DNA from 2 places in the Paenibacillus sp. FSL P2-0173 genome. Region 2 is predicted to be linked to the other one. Evidence: riboswitches for the same ligand, from Rfam matches in the RefSeq annotation. Region 2 holds a riboswitch; the other holds the start of a gene.
What was found. A riboswitch is a leader RNA that binds a small molecule or an ion and turns the genes downstream of it on or off. The one in region 2 is predicted to bind FMN.
Positions count from the first base shown of each region.

Region 1: another riboswitch for FMN. It lies ahead of ribE (riboflavin synthase); the one in region 2 lies ahead of MKX30_RS14960 (DMT family transporter).

Region 1 covers NZ_JBBOYK010000001.1:795,046-804,931, reverse strand. The annotation lists gene MKX30_RS03505 (2-oxoacid:acceptor oxidoreductase family protein) at 1-603, shown strand, start outside; gene MKX30_RS03500 (thiamine pyrophosphate-dependent enzyme) at 603-2,891, shown strand; gene MKX30_RS03495 (IDEAL domain-containing protein) at 3,111-3,578, shown strand; FMN riboswitch at 3,647-3,820, shown strand; gene ribE (riboflavin synthase) at 4,152-4,817, shown strand; gene ribB (3,4-dihydroxy-2-butanone-4-phosphate synthase) at 4,878-5,561, shown strand; gene ribH (6,7-dimethyl-8-ribityllumazine synthase) at 5,641-6,105, shown strand; gene MKX30_RS03475 (segregation and condensation protein A) at 6,278-7,072, shown strand; gene scpB (SMC-Scp complex subunit ScpB) at 7,041-7,652, shown strand; gene MKX30_RS03465 (DUF2953 domain-containing protein) at 7,820-8,533, shown strand; gene ytfJ (GerW family sporulation protein) at 8,663-9,154, shown strand; gene MKX30_RS03455 (protein-glutamine gamma-glutamyltransferase) at 9,246-9,886, opposite strand, start outside.
Region 2 covers NZ_JBBOYK010000002.1:992,956-1,002,841, forward strand. The annotation lists gene MKX30_RS14920 (ABC transporter substrate-binding protein) at 1-1,034, shown strand, start outside; gene MKX30_RS14925 (formate--tetrahydrofolate ligase) at 1,059-2,690, opposite strand; gene MKX30_RS14930 (hypothetical protein) at 2,903-3,211, opposite strand; gene MKX30_RS14935 (DUF6933 domain-containing protein) at 3,312-3,815, opposite strand; gene MKX30_RS14940 (response regulator transcription factor) at 4,084-4,791, shown strand; gene MKX30_RS14945 (sensor histidine kinase) at 4,793-5,737, shown strand; gene MKX30_RS14950 (ABC transporter ATP-binding protein) at 5,846-6,769, shown strand; gene MKX30_RS14955 (ABC transporter permease) at 6,762-7,457, shown strand; FMN riboswitch at 7,579-7,723, shown strand; gene MKX30_RS14960 (DMT family transporter) at 7,896-8,843, shown strand; gene MKX30_RS14965 (methyl-accepting chemotaxis protein) at 9,084-9,886, shown strand, end outside.

The DNA of each region.
Region 1 (9,886 bases), on a different contig from region 2:
GCACTGGAAGAGCGAACCAAACTAAATACGTCCATGCTCGGTGCCTTGTTCCGTGTCTGTGATTTCCTGGACCCGGAAGCGATGAGATCGGTTATTCGCAGTACCTTTGAAAAGAAAAATCCACTGTTAGTGGAACCTAATCTGCGTACGTTTAACCGTGGTTATGATGAAATGGAACTGCACGTATATCCAGTTACTGATGACGCAGAGGATCGGGTTTTTGAACGTCCGCAGCCATTGCTGGGATACGAAACCCAACTACTGGGGGGCGTTATTGCAACTCAGGGAAACAGCATGACGAGAGATGTTAGTGGTTCACGTCAGGGGTATGTGCCTGAATATGAAGCTGATAAATGTACCCATTGTGCCAAGTGTGATTCGATTTGCCCGGATTACTGTTTTGTATGGGAAGAGCAAGCAGACAAACGCGGAAGAATGATGCCATTTTTGCAAGGAATTGATTACCAGTATTGCAAAGGATGTCTGAAATGTGTAGATATTTGCCCGTCGGGGGCATTAAGCTCGCGTCGCGAACAATGGGGATGGGCGGAACAGAATCGAGTTGCCCACCAATTTCCGGCATATGAAGGAGGGCGTGCGTAATGGCAAAACTGGAGGAAGAACTCAAACAGACAGGCGCCGCGCAAGTGACAACGTTCGAATCCGGTAATGAAATGGCAGCTACGGCGGCTGCGCAGATTAATTATCATATGATGGGATATTTCCCGATTACTCCATCTACCGAGGTAGCGCAGTATCTGGATCAGATGAGAACGAGAGGTCAGCATAATATTAAGCTGGTTGCAGCAGACGGAGAACACGGATCGGCAGGGATTTGTTATGGAGCTGCCGCAGCGGGAGCGAGGGTTGTGAACGCCACTAGTTCGCAAGGTTTCCTGTACATGCTGGAGCAGTTACCTGTTCAGTCAGGTACCCGTTTTCCAATGGTTATGAATCTGGTGACACGAGCTGTTAGTGGTCCCCTGGATATTCGCGGGGATCATTCGGACCTGTACTATGGTTTGAATACAGGCTGGGTCATTTTGACGGCAAGTACACCACAGGCTGTGTATGATATGAACATCATGGCACTAAAAATCGCAGAGCATAGCGATGTTAGGCTGCCTGTAATGGTCGCATATGACGGTTTTTATACGTCCCATCAAAAACGTAAAGTGCAATATTTTGCCGATGCTGAGACCGTGCGCGGTTTTGTAGGTCCTAACCCGAACTTGAATTATCCGAATATTACGGATTTTGATCATCCTGTTACCGTGGGTGCGCATATGAACGGTGATGACCTGACGAATAATCATGTTCAGCTATCCGAAGCACTGAAGCTGTCAGAAGGAGTATATGAGCAGGTAGCAGCAGAATATGCCGCTTTATCCGGTCGGGAATACCCGATTTTGGATCTGTATCATATGGAGGATGCTGAGGTCGCGGTATTCCTGTTGAATTCGGCGGCTGAATCGGCCAAGGATGTGGCGGATCAACTCCGCGCGCGCGGGATTAAAGCTGGTGTGATACGTCCGAATATCATCAGACCGTTCCCAGCTGCACAACTACGGGAAGCATTACGCGATGTCAAGGCGCTGCTGGTAGGTGAACGTGCAGATTCGTATGGGGCAGACGGCGGTAATTTAACGCATGAAATTAAAGCGGCCTTGCAGGAGGACCCGCTGAACCGGACACTCGTGTTGAGTCGTATATTTGGCTTGGGCGGCAAGGATTTTTATGCGGAAGATGCAGAGGCGTTCTTCCAGCTTGCGATTGAGGCGGCAGAGGCCGGACGAGCCGAGAAGCCCTTTGATTATTACGGAATTAATCCGGGTTCACCGGACAAGGTGATGCCGCAAGTTATGCAACCGCCACGTGGCAATGCATACCGTACGGGTCTGATTCAGGTTACGCCGGACGAGGCGACCGGGAAGCTCAAAGTCAAGGTACCACCCCTGCGGTCGTTGACGACCAAACCACGCCGTCTTACACCAGGTCACGGGGCTTGCCCAGGATGTGGGGCATTGTCTGCGCTGGAACTGTTTTTCAAAGGTATTGAAGGGGATATTGTCGTGCTGTTCCAGACAGGCTGCGTATATGTGACGACGACAGGGTATCCATATACATCACACAAACAACCGATGATCCACAATCTTTTTCAAAACGGGGCCGCTACACTTTCGGGAGCGCTGGAAGCTTATATGGAAATGAAGCGCCGCAATGAAATTGAGATGTCGGACGATCCGACCTTTATCATGATCAGTGGTGACGGTGGGATGGATATTGGTATGGGTTCTGCGATTGGTGCGGCTCTGCGTAATCATAAGCTGATCATGTTGGAATATGATAACGAAGGGTACATGAATACAGGTTCACAGCAATCGTACTCCACTCCGCTCGGTCACATGACCAGTACGTCGGGTGTAGGGAAAATGCAAAAAGGAAAGCAAGGGCATCACAAGGATACCGTGCAAATCATGGCTGCTTGTAACATTCCGTATGCTTTTACAGCAGCTGAAAGTCATCCGCAGGATATGCTGCGTAAAGCAGCCAAAGCTCAATGGTATGCGAACAACGTGGGTACGGCCTATGGTAAGATCCTGTGCGCCTGCCCGCTGAATTGGAAATCCGAAGACAGACTGGGCACCAGCATTGTGGGCGCCGCAGTCGAGTCCTGTTTCTTTCCTTTGTACGAAATAGAGCAAGGCAGTACGACGATTACGTATAATCCGGAAGACAAGGGAAAACGGATTCCAGCTGCAGAATGGTTGAAATTAATGGGTAAAACGAAGCATCTTCTCAAGGAAGAGGCTACGCTGGCTACCTTTGAGCAGGAGATTGAGCGTCGCTGGACTACCCTGAAAAAGAAACATGAAATTTCAGAGCTATAATTCTGTTTTTTGCATAATCATCGATTAGCATTGTTAGCCGCTGTTACTGTAGTGGTTCGATCAAGATTCTTTGCGCTTATTGCGCAAAGAATCTTTTTTGTCGTTTATGGGTTCAAGCATAAAAAAACAGGTAATGATTTCCGATATAGGAGTGGAGGCCTATAAGAGGCACGTTAAAAAGTTTTCTTCTGAATTTTAAGATGCAATGAGGTGCAGGTAATGATTAAGCTGAATACAGTTGAAATAATCGAAATTATAAAGAAGCAGATCCCTAAGGTTATGAACATCAAGCCAGTAGAACTAAAGTTTACGGACGATTTTGGACGGGCCTCGCTGGCAGCGACAGAACACAAATTCACACTGACGAACCAGCATTATTCTGCCAAGGTGATGGATTGCGTGTTAGAAACACAAGTACGCCCCATTTTAATGTGTGAAATTATTTATTTTCTGAAATGCGAGTTTATTGACGGACATGTTGATGTGCGACTGGATTATGAGGCATGTTCTGAGGAAGGGCGGGGACCTGTTGCTTCAGCCGTAATTACCTTTGATCATGCAACAGAGTTGGGAGTCGAGGAGCTGGCCGATCTGATTGACTTGGCGCTTCATATGAATGATAAAACCTGGTTTGAAGAACTCTCCAGCCAATATGTCAAAACCAAAGCAGGCGCTTCTATTAGATAACTTGCTTTTTTTAGAAGTCGGTGCTAATATACGTAACAAGTTTAATGTTAATTCAATTAAATAAGAGCAAGATCCTTCGGGGCGGGGCGAAATTCCCCACCGGCGGTGATGACATGTTTGTGGATCGTTTTTGTGAGAAACAGCATGGCTTAGTCCGTGACCCGGATGCTGAATGATCGGCAGAAGGTGGACCTGGTGCAAATCCGGGACCGACAGTATAGTCTGGATGGGAGAAGGATACGAAGCGCATGTGCATGACGTGACATGTGCCGATTTTTAGCATACCCAATTGTGCGTACGGCTTATTTCGTTGTAGGACAGCATCGGGCGATAGCTTGCTTAAGCTTTCTTTTTGATGGGTGTTCTGAGCGTATTTGGTTGTATCCTCAGTCATGCTTTCTATTGGCAAACCTATGATTTCATGTCGTCTTAAGATGCATATGAACTGCGCTTGTATACTACAAATGTGACTCTCATCACCCCCATGACGGATTGAATCCGAACTGGGGGTTTTTTGCGCTTATAGCTGATGAATTAGGGATAAACTGAAATGTAGTGGAAAGGAGTGAAGGCATGTTTACCGGATTAGTTGAGGAAGTGGGTCGCATTCAAACTATTTCCAAAAGCGGTGAAGCGATGGTGCTGGGGATTTCGGGTTCCGTAGTGTTGGGCGATTTGAAAATAGGAGACAGTGTCTCGGTGAATGGCGTTTGCCTGACCGCGATACGGATTGGTTCGAAAGACTTTAAGGTTGATGTGATGCCGGAAACCTTTCGCAGCACTAATCTGAAAGAGTTGAGATCCGACAGCCGAGTCAATCTGGAGCGAGCAATGGCGGCGAGTGGAAGGTTCGGAGGACACATCGTGCAAGGACATGTGGACGGGACGGGAACGATTCGCGGGGTGACATCAGACCAGAATGCAGTTGTGTTCGAAGTTGAGCCTAAAAATCAAACATTATTTAAATATATTCTACTCAAAGGGTCAATCACAATTGATGGTATCAGCCTCACAGTCGCACAGCGTACGGGAGATACCTTTGCCGTATCCATTATTCCCCACACTTTATCCGAAACGGCCTTACAAGCCAAACGTGAGGGGGATACCGTCAATATCGAATGTGATATTTTGGGCAAATATGTAGAACAGCTTTTAAATTACAGAGGTGCAGCGGAGGCGGAGAGAGTAGAAAAAGCTCCTCTCAGTTTGGACTATTTGGCGAAACACGGCTTTGCCTGATATTGAATGGTAAGCCTGTTTAGGAGCATTCGTGGCACAAGACATAAGGAGGAAAGTGTTATGGATAGAGGTAGCCAAACAAGTGCAATGGCAAACGTCATGGAGCATGGCGAGTTGGAACATGACGAAGAGATTCGTTTGGATTCCATCGAAGAAGCGTTGGAGGATTTAAAAAACGGTAAAGTCGTTATTGTAGTGGATGATGAACAGCGCGAAAATGAAGGCGATTTTATCGCTTTGGCTGAAAAAGCGTCGCCTGAGGTCATTAATTTCATGATTACAGAAGGTCGTGGGTTGGTCTGTGTGCCAATCACACGACAAAGAGCCGAAGCTTTGGAATTGCATCCTATGGTAGAGCAAAATACAGATTTCCACGGTACTGCCTTTACGGTATCGGTAGATCATATGGAGACAACAACGGGTATTTCAGCGGCCGAGCGCTCCTTGACTGTACGCGCCTTGGCAGACGAAGCAGTCACAGGAAGTGATTTCCGCAAGCCTGGTCACATGTTCCCGCTGATTGCTCGCGATGGTGGTGTCTTGCAGCGTGCTGGTCACACTGAAGCGGCTGTTGATCTGGCCCGACTCAGTGGCTTCAAGCCTGCTGGGGTCATTTGCGAAATTATAAAGGAAGATGGCTCAATGGCCCGCCTGCCTGATCTGGCAGTGGTCGCCAAGCGACATCAATTGAAACTGATCAGTATTCAGCATTTGGTGGACTACCGTCGTCGTTTGTCATTGTAAAAATACATCTCGGTTCCAAGTAAATCTGAAGTATTATCCGAAGTCCCTAAATAATTAAACTATGAGAGGTTGATTAAACATGGCACGTTTTCTAGAAGGTAATCTCGTATCGAACGGTTTAAAATATGGTATTGTGGTGGGTAGATTTAATGAGTTTATTACGAGCAAGCTGTTAAGCGGCGCAATTGACGCCCTTCAACGACATGGTGCGCAGGAAGATGAAATTGATGTAGCCTGGGTTCCGGGTGCATTTGAAATTTCACTGATTGCACAAAAAATGGCTGCAAGCGGCAAATATGATGCCGTAATTACGCTGGGTACGGTCATCCGTGGTTCTACTTCACATTATGATATCGTCTGCAATGAAGTGGCCAAGGGTGTGGCAGCAAGCAGCCTGAAAACGGGAGTGCCTGTTATTTTTGGGGTAGTGACGACAGAAAACATTGAACAGGCTATTGAACGAGCAGGTACGAAGGCTGGTAATAAAGGTTGGGATTCTGCATTGGCTGCGATTGAAATGGCCAATCTCGGCAAGCAATTTTAATTATAGGAATAGCTGAATAGAACGGTATAAACTGCAAGGTGAAAAGGGATTGGATTGTTAAGCAAGGCGATGACGTATATACTACAGAAAGAGGGATTGATAACGTAGAGCATAAGTGCTATAGGGAAAGGTATTGTTGAATGATGATTGGAGTAAGGCAGGGGGAAGCACATTGACAGTCGTAAACTACAAGCTGGAAACATTCGAGGGTCCGCTGGATCTACTGTTGCATCTGATTGATAAAGCCGAGATCGACATTCAGGATATCCCGATTAGCGATATTACTGATCAGTATATGGCTTTTTTGCACAGTATGCAGGAGCTGGAACTGGACATTACGAGCGAGTTTCTGGTGATGGCGGCGACGCTCTTATCTATTAAGAGTAAATTGTTGCTTCCCAAGCCACCTGTGATGGAATATGACGATTTGGATTTTTATGAGGAAGAGGATTATGATCCACGTGAGGAACTGGTCCGCAAGCTGGTGGAGTATCGTAAATATAAAGGGATTGCTCGCCATCTAAGTGAACGTGAGTGGGAGCGGAGTCTAATTTATGGCAAGGAGCCAGAAGATCTAAGCGCATTCCTGCCCACTGAACCCGCAAATCCGGTGCATGGGCTGCATGCAAGCGATTTGGTCGCGGCCTTTCAGCGTGCTTTGCGCAAAGCAGAACGACGTACGACGGTAACCCGTGTTCATCGAGACGAAATTTCAGTCAAGGACCGTATCCGGCAAGTTATCGGGGCGTTAGAGATGCTGGGGAACGGAGGACGGCTGCTGTTCTCCAAGCTGATGCATGAGGATATGTATCGGCATGAGGTGGTTGTGACCTTTTTGGCTATCCTTGAACTGATGAAAATGAAACAAATTTTCTGTTATCAGGAGAAGCTTTTCGATGATATTGTAATGGAGTGGAGAGGGGATTTACGGGTTAATGGATTATCTGAAGCTGAAATCAATTATTGAGGGACTGCTGTTTCTCGCAGGAGAGGAAGGGTTGTCCACCAAGCAGATCGCCGACATTGTAGAGCAGCAGCAAGAGCTGGTTGAACAGTGCCTGGAAGATATGAAGCAGGACATGGAGCAGGGGGGAAGGGGCTTGCAACTTGTCCGTATTGCCGGTCATTATCAGCTTGCAACTTTATCCGAACATGCACCTTACTTTGAAAAGCTCGCATACTCTCCGGCACGTGCCTCACTGTCTCAAGCTGCTTTGGAGACGCTGGCCATTGTTGCCTACCGCCAGCCCATTACAAGAGTTGAAATCGAAGAGATTCGGGGTGTCAAATCCGAGCGGGCCATACATACACTGGTCAACAAGGAGCTCATTGAAGAGAAAGGTCGAGCTGAAGCCATCGGACGGCCAATATTGTACGGAACGACGAAATCATTTTTGGATTATTTCGGTCTGGGCTCTTTGGCAGATCTACCGCAACCGGAGCTGTTCGAGGATTCGGACAATTTGGAGGAAGAGACTCAATTATTGTTCGAGCGTCTGGAGAACAGCCAGCCTGCGGCCAACGATTTGGATCTTGAATCCCAATAAAGTTGCTCCGGATCTTGCGGCTCACTTATGTAAAAGCTCAAACATTCAGCCAGTCCTCACGTAGTTGGGGGCTGGCTGTTGGTATTTTAAGATGCATGATTTTCCGGCGAACGGTCATACTATTTTTGCCATGATATCTATAGCAAAAAGGTAGGGAGGACTCGCCAGTGTGGAAATGGATCAGTATCGCCATCATCGTCGTTATATTACTTGTGCTGGCTATTCTGCTCTCTCGTATTCGATTGAAGCTGGATATTGCCAAACATGACAATGATGATCGGGCGCATCTAGAGATCAGATTTCTATACGGGATGATTAAAATGAATTACGATATTCCGGCCATTCTCATAACAGGTTTAAAAAAAGGGCTTCTCTATCGGCTTGACCGCAATAAAAACATACATAAAACGGATGCTTCCGTAGATAGCGGAAATATTGATACAGAAAAAATAAAGCAATTTATACATGATATACGGGTTTTGCTCAAGGGAACGAAATCCTTACATCGATGGTTGCGACATACCTTGGCGCATGTGACGTTGTCCAAAATGGAATGGTCTACCAATATAAGTCTTGCTGATGCGGCTTATACAGCTACCTCAACCGGTATTTTATGGGGATTGAAAACGACCTTGATCGGTTTTGCTACCAGCTTTGTACGTGTGGACTGTATCCCGAAGCTGTTTGTCGTGCCCTATTGGGTGGATCGCTTGCGTTTTACTACCACCTTGACCTGTGAAGCAAATATGTCGCTTGGTTATTTGATTTTCTCTATGCTCATGTTAGCTTACCGCATATGGCGCGTTCCGGGTGGACCGGAGGCGTGGAAACGGGTTTTTTCCAAAAAAACTGAGGATCCTCAAGCTACCAGTGAAAGTTAAACAGTGGAGTGAGGTGAGACTCAATCCTTTCTGAACTATCGAATGACATACATATTTCCTTGAACCCCTGCGCACAATAGCGAAAGAAAAGGCAGTCTACGCTTGAGATAAGCAGAGGAGGAATAAATCATGTCAGATCACCCGATTCAAGGGCTCATGCAAACCGCAATGGAAAACATCAAAGCCATGGTAGATGTGAATACGATTGTAGGAGACGCAGTGGAAACACCCGATGGTTCCGTTATTTTGCCAATCAGTAAGGTAGGATTTGGTTTCGCTGCCGGAGGAAGTGATTTTAACGTAGACGAAGAGGCACTTCATACTTCCTCGGCGTCGGGTAATCATAGCGGGAAGGAAGGGCATCCTTTTGGAGGCGGTAGCGGTGGTGGTGTATCTATTCATCCCATTGCTTTTCTGGTTGTTGGCAAACAGGGGGCACAAATCGTTCCATTGGACAATCAAACGCATCTGATTGAGAAGCTCATTGACTCCACGCCATACCTGATTGATAAGGTTCAGTCTATCTTCCAGAACGCAGGCGGCAACTTGCAGACTCCACCCCCACAGGTACCTGTAGATGTTGCTACGGATCACAGTAATTCTGGCCCGGCTTACTTGTAAAAGTTATTGAAATTAAAAGCGTTCTCTCAGGAAGGTATCCCAAAGCCGAGTATAGGCTAAGGAATACCTTCTTTTCTGCTTGTACTTGGCCCTATCCCCGAATATACTGCCTTCTCCCAATGACAGTATGTATATGGTGACTGTATTCCTGTTGATACAAAGTATGCAGCGAGATTTCATTTTTTCGATTTCCTTCGGCAGCAAACTGGGATAGGTAGATGAAGTCCGGATAGATCACTTCATCCGTCAAATAAGCAGATACCGTGGCTTCCGGTCGACGATGTTGATTCAGGGAATCGATAATACCCTTCGCCGGCAAGATGCCAATCCCATGTCCATAAAACAAGTCTTCCTTCAGCTTAACGACATTTTCTCCTTTCCATTCCAATGTTTCAGACGACACATCCGGATTGTTGAAATACAGAATATCGCCAGGAGCCGCTTTATGACTTCCTTCCTGCTGTATGAGCCTGAGGTCGCTGTCATAGTGCCAGTCATACAGCAGCATATCTGCAAAAATCCGATTAAACTCACTTTCCAAAATGGAATCCAGCACTCCTTTGTACAGCACAATAACCATAGCTGTTGCACATTCAAAAGCGTATTGATGTCCGTTTAAAAAGATATCTCTGATCCCCTGTGCCGGTGTGACACCTGCTTTGATCTGAAAGCCACCTTTTTCCGTTAAATCCCAAAATTGCTGGTTGCAACGTGCGGTAGAAAACGTGGCAA
Region 2 (9,886 bases):
GTAAAATTACAGGCAAAAAGCCGCTGCATTACCTCACTGAGCTGCGCTTGAACCATGCCAAGCGGCTGCTGCTGGAATGCAAACGGCCTTTACGTGAAATTGCTCGTCAGGTTGGTTTCTCTGACGAATATTATTTTAATCGACGGTTTAGGCAAATGACCGGGATTCCCCCTGGCAAGTACGCACTTTCTGTCTCCGGTTCTGTGCGCGTCAAGGATTGGACGGGTCACCATATTCACATTCCGCGCCGAGCAAGCCGCATCATCTATCATGGAGAAACGATGGGCGATCTATTGGCATTAGGGACCAAAGCCATCGGCGGAAGTCTGCAACTCAGTGAATACAGCGTCTATAAACATCGTCTTGTGAATGTCGCCGATGTGGGCCTTCCACTGGATATTCGCTTGACCAGCGCTCTTGATCCCGATCTAATTATCATCGCCAATTCGGATGAACAGGAATATGAGCGCATTGCCAGTATCGCACCCACCGTCACCTTCAACTCCTTCGCCACGCTGGAGGAACGGATGCGTACACTTGGCGTCTGGCTCGGTAAGGAGCGGGAGGCCGAACGCTGGTTGTCTACCTTTACAGCCCGCAATCTGGCAATGTGGCAGCAGCTCGGTACGCAAATCACAGCCGGAGAAACGGCCTCCGTCTTCATCTTCGATCATGGTGATCGGCTCTTTGTCATGGGGATGTCCGGATTCTCGTCGGCCCTCTACCACCCACAGGGCTTTCAGCCCGTTGAGCTGATCCAAAAGGTGCTCGACGCGGAACAAGGCTTCGCAGAAATAGATCCGAACGAATTGCCTGAGTACGCCGGGGACCGCATTTTTATGCTTGTCCCAACAGCTCCAGAATCCAAACGTACGCTGGAACGTATGATCAGCAGCCCTCTCTGGCGCAGCCTTCCTGCTGTACGTCAAGGTCGGGTATATTTCGTAGAAGCTGACCGCTGGAACTGGAGCGATGCCATGACCCGGCAAAAACTGCTTACTGCACTGCCCAAACTGCTTGGCACTCCATCCTGAGAAGCTGCCATTTTTCTAAAGATACTACATTAGACCTTGAATGCTCCCATCTGCCTCCAGCGACATATGCTCAGCTGCTGGGGATTTGGGCAATCCTGGCATCGTCATAGTATTGCCTGTTTCCACGACCACAAAGCCTGCCCCTGCGGACAAAGAAACGCGGGACACGTGAATGGTAAAGCCCTCCGGTGCACCTAGCAGAGAAGGTTGATCTGAGAAAGAATACGGCGTTTTGGCCATGCATACAGGCAGTTGTCCAAAACCAAGCTGCTCCATACCGGCCAACGCCCGTTTGGCCGCAGGAGTGTAAGCTACCTCTGCCGCACCGTAAAGTTCCTTCGCAATGACACTAATTTTCGCTTGCAAATCAAGTGTATGCTCATACAATGGTGCAAAATGGGCTTTGTCCTCCTGGAGCAGGTTGAGCAGGCTTTGGGCTAGCTTTTCTCCCCCTTGGCTTCCCTGTGCCCACACCTGTGACAGCTCTGCGGGTACACCCAGCTTGCGGCATTCCGAGAATATTAGTTCCAGCTCGGCCTCGCTATCTGTTACAAAATGGTTGACCGCTACCAGTACTGGCACGCCAAACTTTTGCAAATTCCGTACATGCCGGTTCATGTTGGCTAATCCAAGTTGCAATTGCTCCAGATTTTCTGCGTCCAGCTCATTTTTAGCTACACCGCCGTTATATTTCAGCGCTTTGGCGGTTACGACCAACAAAGCCGCATCTGGCTGCAAACCGGATTGACGGCACTTGATGTCAAAAAACTTTTCTGCCCCCAGCTCAGCCCCGAATCCAGCCTCCGTAACGACCACCTCTCCCAGCTTCAGGGCCAGCTTCGTACCGATCAAACTACTGCATCCATGCGCAATATTCGCAAAAGGTCCGCCATGCACAATAACTGGAGTTCCCTCCAACGTTTGCACCAGATTGGGTTTCAATGCTTCCCGAAGCAGCACAGCCATACCTTCCACCGCATGTAGTTCCTCAGCTGTTACCGTTTCGCCATCTACGTTATAACCAATCACCATCCTACCCAATCGCACTTTAAGATCGTCCATATCTTCACTTAAACATAATACCGCCATCACTTCTGAAGCCGAGGTAATCAGAAAGCCACTTTCTCTCACCGCTCCATTACCTGACCCCAATCCGGTCACAATATTTCGTAAACTCCGGTCGTTCATATCGACAGCACGTTTCCACACGATCCGCTCCGGTTTCAACCGCAAAGCATTTCCATGAAACAAATGGTTATCGATCATCGCTGCCAGCAAATTATGCGCAGCTGAAATCGCGTGAATATCACCTGTAAAATGCAGGTTAATGTCTTCTGCCGGAACAATCTGGGCTTGTCCTCCCCCGGTTGCTCCTCCTTTCATGCCGAAGCAAGGGCCAAGGGACGGCTCACGCAACGCAGCAACGGTTTTATGCCCCAGCGCATTCAGCGCCTGTGACAGCCCGATGGTTGTCAGCGTTTTTCCTTCTCCCGCCGGTGTGGGATTCATCGCCGTAACCAGCACCAGCTTTCCATTCGGGCGATCCTTTAACTGCTCCCACAGGGACGGGTTCAGCTTCGCTTTATATTTTCCATACGTCTCCAAATGTTCTTCTTCAATTCCTGCTTCTTTGGCTATATCAATAATCCTCTTCATCTTTCGTTATGTACCCCCCGTTTTATAAGTCTGACTGATGGTGCCAAACCCTGTATCGTTTTATTTTACCAAAGTGTGCCGCTTATTGCGCTATGATTCATTTCATCGCAAGCGTTGCTATCATGTGAGTTATAAAAAAAGAGCATTCCCCGCCCGCATGGACTTTGGTGGATGCTCTTTTGATACGTCTCGTTTAACAAGCAGCTCTCAAATTAACCTGCAAAGTTAGCAGCGTAATTTTCAGCAATAAATCTCTTGGAAATCAGGATAGCTTGGGATTTCTTAGTAGCAGGACCATAGCCTTGGGACAGCAGATCATTAATATGTAAGCGGTTATAGATGAAGCAAAATACAAAGTTGGACGCCCCACTCGTAAGGATCGATACCAGAAAAATAATAACTGCCCACTTCCAATCCCCTCTAAACAACGCAGGGAAAAAACCGAAAAAGAGCGTAGTCCATGAAAAACCTACTTTGCGTTCCTTGATCATTCCAGTTTTATTTCTTAATTTAATCTTCATTTACCCCTTACCTCTCTTTATATAGTCTTTTAGAACTATATTAGATTATATAGGACAGAGGGAATAAATGGAACTTAATTTCGGTAAAATCATAAATTTCTCAAATACTCTCTAGTTTATAATGCTTTTCTAGCATTTCTTTAAAAACATCAACAGGGTACTTGTATTCAACAGTTTTGAAAACAATCCGGTTATTCCACTGGTTTTTTTCCAGCTCGCACCCATGCTCCATATCCAGTTCCTTCATGATAAAAATAATCTCATCCAAGGTTCCCATTACACTATGACTATTCGTCGTCGTAGCCAGCATCTGCTCGCCTTCCTGTGTGTATGCCTTTACAATCTGCTCATCAAAGCCTTCACTGATCATTAATTCCTTCAAAGCTTGCACAAAAAGAACTGGCAGGTTGTTGTACTGCGATTTCTTAATCCCAAAAAGCGTGATGCTTAAGCGGGATATATCATGCATAAACACTATATTTTTTCTTCGATTAAGTAAAAACAAGCTGGCATGCCAACTATTCAAAGGCGGATAAATATCAACTTGAAGTGGTTCGGTCTCCCATTCCTTCAGCAGTTTTTGTGTTCCTCGTATAACAAACATCGTTGCTCTCCTTTATTGACGGTCCTGTACCGCAGCGTGATTCGACATACCTAGTCTCTTACATGAGGCATGTCCCGGATATTATAACACCGTATTCCAAACATCCGATTATAAACTCTTTCAGTATAATATAGGGGAATGATATATTACCAGACACATTAATTTTCCCTTTGGATATTTTTTATGGAAATCCCCTCCACTGCTCTATATAATTCAGGTACAGTTCGTCACGCGAGCTTAATCTAAAAATTAGGGGTGTTCCACACCTATGTCACAACATATTTTACTTATTGAAGACGATCTATCCATCGCCGAAATGCTACTCAAAGCACTCACTAAGGAAGGATACAGTCTAACCACTGCCTATGACGGGGAAGAGGGGCTTCTTGCCTTTGAACGTCATACCTATGATCTGGTACTGGTGGATTTGATGATGCCGAAGGTGGACGGTATGGAGGTGATCCGCCGAATCCGTACCCACAGCGCCGTACCTATTCTGATTATGTCAGCCAAGGACAGCGATGTGGATAAAGCGCTTGGACTGGGCTTTGGGGCAGACGATTATGTTGCCAAACCTTTTTCAATGCTGGAAATGACCGCTCGTATTCAGTCCGCGATCCGCAGATCTACTACATATGCCCGTCAGCAACAGCAGGAGGAACAGCCGCAAGCACAAGTTTTGACCTACGGCAGTCTGCGCATTGATTTTGATCATTTTACAGTCATACGCAATGAAAATGAAATTCAGCTAACAGCCAAAGAGTCCGATATTTTGAAGCTGTTTGTAGCCAATCCGAATCGGGTATTTACAAAAGCACAATTATACGGATTTATTTGGAAAGACGATTATATGGGTGATGAGAACGTGATTAACGTTCATATTCGCCGCCTGCGTGAGAAAATCGAAGAAGATCCCTCTCATCCTGTCCACATTAAAACGCTATGGGGCATTGGCTACAAATGGGAGAATGGTTGATATGAACATCGAAAACATTTCTCAATGGATTATCGTTCTCATCATGTCAATCGTTATAGTATGGCTTTGGCGGGAGCGTGTGGCCTATAAGCGCAAAATAAAGGATATCCGAACCCTACTAGAGCGGATTGTGACGGTGAATCATGCGGAAAAGCTGCTATATGTCACAGGTGACGTTGAACTGCAACGACTCATGACGGAAATTAACCGACTACTGGACTTGAATCTCAGAGTGTCTGCAGATTACAACCGTAGCCAAATCGCTATGCGCAAAATGATTTCGAACATTTCCCACGATCTCAAGACCCCGCTTACGGTTGTGCTTGGATATGCCGAGATGCTGGATGGCGATCCGACTATTTTGCCAGAAGAACGTATAAAGCTGCTATCCAAAATTCATCAAAAGACAAGCGAGGCGATTGAGCTGATCGGCAGCTTTTTTAGCTTGGCGAAGCTGGAGGCTAATGATACGGATATTCCGTTGACTCGACTAGAAGTGGGAGAACTGTGCAGACGCAGTATTTTGGAGTTTTATGACCTGCTGACCGCACAGGGGTTTACTGTGCATATTGAGATCCCAGAGCACCCCATTCATGCCTTGGGGAACGAAGGAGCGATTGGGCGGGTACTGAACAATCTGATCTCGAATGCCATTCGCTACGGGGCAGACGGACGGACGCTGGGTCTGGCTCTATCGGAACAGCAGGATACGGTGTGTATCGAGATATGGGATCGTGGGAAAGGCATACAGGAATCTGAGCAGGACAAGGTTTTTGAACGCATGTACACACTGGAGGACTCCCGCAATAAGGCGGTACAAGGCAGCGGACTGGGCCTTACGATTGCCAAACGCCTGGTTGAAGCGATGAACGGAGAAATTCAATTAACTAGTAGACCATATGAGCGGACGGTCTTCTCTTTTACATTGAAGAAAATCAACTATTAGTCGAACTAAACATGCTCAACTTAATAAATTTGTAAGAATCACGAAAGAAAAATGAACATTTTGCCCTTTATCCTTGAATTATCAGCAGTATACGAAGGGAGAACACCCATGACTTACGTAATACGTACACATCAGTTGACCAAGGCCCTGAAGGGCAACGAACTTGTAGCGGGAGTCAGTATGAATGTGCGCAAGGGAGAAACCTATGGATTTCTCGGTCCTAACGGGGCAGGCAAGACGACGATAATGAAAATGATTACGAATCTGCTCAAGCCGACATCGGGTGAAATTGAATTATTCGGTGAAAAATTAACGCCGAAGTCGTATCATCTGCTCGGACGGATGGGTTCAATTATTGAATACCCGATTTTTTATGACAGGCTGACGGCACAGCAAAATCTCGAACTTCATTGTGAATATATGGGCTACTATAATAAGCAGGCTGTTCAGGATGCCCTGGAATTAGTGAATTTGCGAAATGCAGATGACAAGCCGGTAAAGGATTTTTCGCTAGGAATGAAACAACGTCTCGGGATTGCCCGCGCTATTGCGACTAAGCCAGAGCTACTCATTTTGGATGAACCCATTAATGGTCTGGACCCAGTGGGAATCAAGGAAATCCGCCAACTATTCCACATGCTATGCAAGGAATATGGGATGACCCTGCTCGTGTCCAGTCATATTTTAGCGGAAATAGAGCAGATTGCGGATACGGTGGGCGTGATTAATCACGGACGACTGATTGAGGAAGTATCGATGGAGCAGATGCGGGAAACCAATACGGAATACATCGAATTTACGACCAACGATTGTAAGAAGGCGGCCTACGTCCTCTCCCATCATTTGAGCCTGAATAATATAAAGGTGATAAATGAACAGAGTATACGTATTTACGATACAAATGTACCGCAGAAACAAATTACGAAGACGCTCATCTTAAATGATATAGAGGTGGATTCCATTCATCAGAAAAGCAGCACGCTGGAAGACTACTTTTTTCGCCTGTTAAACGGAGGTGATCTCCATGCTTAAATTGATGCAGTTGGAGCTGAAAAAATTCCATCTCACGGGTTATATCCGTTCAGCCCTGATCGCCAATGCATGCATTCTTGGGCTGCTCTGTGTTATTGCGCTGGAAAGTCAAAGTGAAGGAATACCTGAATTCACACAGTACACTCAACTATTGGATCTAATAGACAATTTTGTAAGAGCTACATTTATTGTGTTTGCTTCCGTTCTCCTATGCCGCTTTATCGTCGGGGAATTTAAGTCCAAATCGATTACGATCTTGTTCATGTATCCGATTCATCGTCAAAAGCTGATGATCGCCAAACTCTTGGTCGTATTACTGTTCACGTTCTTGTCCATTATTATTTCGGAAATAATCATTACGGCTGCTATTCATCTGCTCAACCAGTTTGTTTTGATTGTACCGGATAACCTTACTCTTTCCATACTGGGGCAACAATCAGCACGGACGTTAATCAATGCCGTTGCTGCCAGCTTTATGGGACTGGTTCCGCTGTATATGGGGATGCGAAGATACTCTGTACCCACCACCATTGTGACCTCAATCCTGATTGTAGCATTGCTTTTCTCCAATAATAACGGCGCTACCCTTAGCTCCATTGCCCCCGTGCAAATAGGCTTCTCTATACTGGGAATGCTTGTGGCTTATGCGGCGATTCGACGTATTGAGTATAAGGATATTACCTCGTAATATGTAATTTCGTAGAGCGCTTTCAAAAAACAGATGAAAATCATTGTTCGATATACACACATTTTTCACTGGACTTCATTCTAAAACAGGTATATCCTATAGGAGAAATTAAAAACGGAATAAGGATCTTCGGGGTAGGGTGAGATTCCCAACCGGCGGTATGGCTCATGGAGCTAAGCCCGCGACTCTGTATCTGGCAACAGGATACGGACTGATTTGGTGAGATGCCAAAGCCGACGGTAAAGTCCGGATGGAAGAAGATCGAAATATCAACATGCCGCGAAGTGGATGAATACTGCGTTATTGGTTTTGCAGTAACTTCATTTAACTTGCATAAAGCGGCAAGTTTATTTGATCAACCCCCGTCTTGCATGGCCATTCGCCATGGACGGGGGTTTTTGTGCCACCGGTCCTGTATTCGCAAGGAGCTAATTGAGTATGAGTCAATCTTCTACTGTACTAACATCCAAAGGTTTTGATCGTAGCTCCCACATGAAAAGCGGTTTTTGGCTGGTCGCAATTGGAGCGGCCTTGTGGGGCGCAGACCCGCTGTTTCGTATTATTTTGTTAAAGTCATTTACTTCAACACAAATTGTACTAATGGAGCATGTGCTGCTTTTCCTCGCTCTGACACCGATGCTGTGGAAGCATCGTGAGGAACTCAAAGCGGTACGGCTTCGTCAAGTTTTCGCTATTTTGTTCGTCTCGTGGGGTGGCTCGGCTCTGGCCAGCGTAATTTTCACCATGGCACTCAGCAATGGTGATTTGAATGCTGTACTCTTACTCCAGAAGCTTCAACCCTTGGTCGCTATTATTCTAGCTCGTATTATTTTGAAGGAAATGTTGCCGCGTCATTTTGGATTATTAATTGTCGTCGCTCTGTTCGGGACGTATCTTCTGACCTTCGGTTGGTCGCTCCCCTTCGGACATGTTCGTGATTTTGTCCAGGTCGGTAGTCTACTTGCACTCGGTGCAGCAGTTCTGTGGGGCGGTTCGACAGTCATGGGAAGTTACTTGCTTCGTTCAATGAAATATGAAACGGTAACCTCCCTCCGCTTCATGGTCGCGCTCCCTCTGCTGATTGTCCTCACCTCTGTAGAGCATGCGCCATGGAATATGCCTGCCGGTACATGGGCGGGCGCAGCTGTGATTATCAATCTGCTATTGCAGGCATTGCTTCCGGGTCTTCTTAGCTTATTGTTGTATTACAAAGGCTTAAGTACGACCAAAGCGTCTTATGCTACGATGGCAGAATTAAGCTTTCCCATGGTTGGTGTCGTGATTAACTGGATCGCATTTCAGCAAATTGTCACTGTAGCGCAATTGACTGGTTTTATGCTCATCTGGATTACGCTCTTTATGATTTCACGTCAGCAAAAAAATTAACAGTTCAATGTCCCTTTCATGACTCACCCAAGCCAAATCGTGAAGATGCTCTTGCATCTCTGATTTGGCTTTTTATGTATTCGTATTCATATAAATCATAGTTCTTTAGACCTATTTTCCGAAAAAAGTGTCTAAAAAATGCAATTATTCCTCGTTTCTCAAAGATTACATCTATAAAATTCGTCGGTTTCTGTCGAATAAAACAATGTAGTGATCATCAGACACAGAGGAGCAATAACTATGACTAAAACAAAACAAACAGTTCCGTGGTGGAACAGGTTTCTCAAGCAGTTTTATTTAATGAGGACAAGATTAATAATATCTTTTTTGGCTGTGTTATTGATTCCGAGCGTACTTATCGGGTACTTTTCCTATCAGGGGGCTACGACACAACTCAGTCAGCAAATGGGCGGTTCCGTATATACGAATCTGTATCTGATCCGAAGCAATGTCAATCAGTATGTAGCGCCCATTATGAAAGATCTGGACGTGCTTACCACTGAAATCAAATCTGATTCCATTGGTACCAACCAAGAGGCCCTTCAGAAAAAGTTGGATGTCATCGTCAAGGCTCATCCCGAGCTAGATGCCGCGCTTCTCGGCAATGCGAAAGGGCAATACATACGTTCGCCGAAAAAACAGGAGGACGATTATGACCCCCGGGAGAGAAAATGGTACAAAAATGCAATGCTGGAAAAGGGCAAGGTATTCGTCGGTGTTCCAGTTGCCAGCGTCACGACAGGGAATTTAGTCGTTAATATATCGGGAACGCTGGAGGACGGTGAAGGAGCTGTTTCATTGGCTTTGAATCTGGACAAAATGGGTGAAAGTCTGCAGTCTGTCAAGATTGGTGAACGCGGAGGACTCATTATTGTTGATTCTGAACATAAAGTTGTATCTGGGACTGGAACAGCCTTTAACAAGGCAGGCAAAAAACCTGCTGACGCCATAGAGGGACTTCCCGAAGTGGCGACAACCGTCGAAAATGATACTCCTTCCATGTCGCAAATTCAATTTATGAATCGAGATATGCTGGCCTTTAC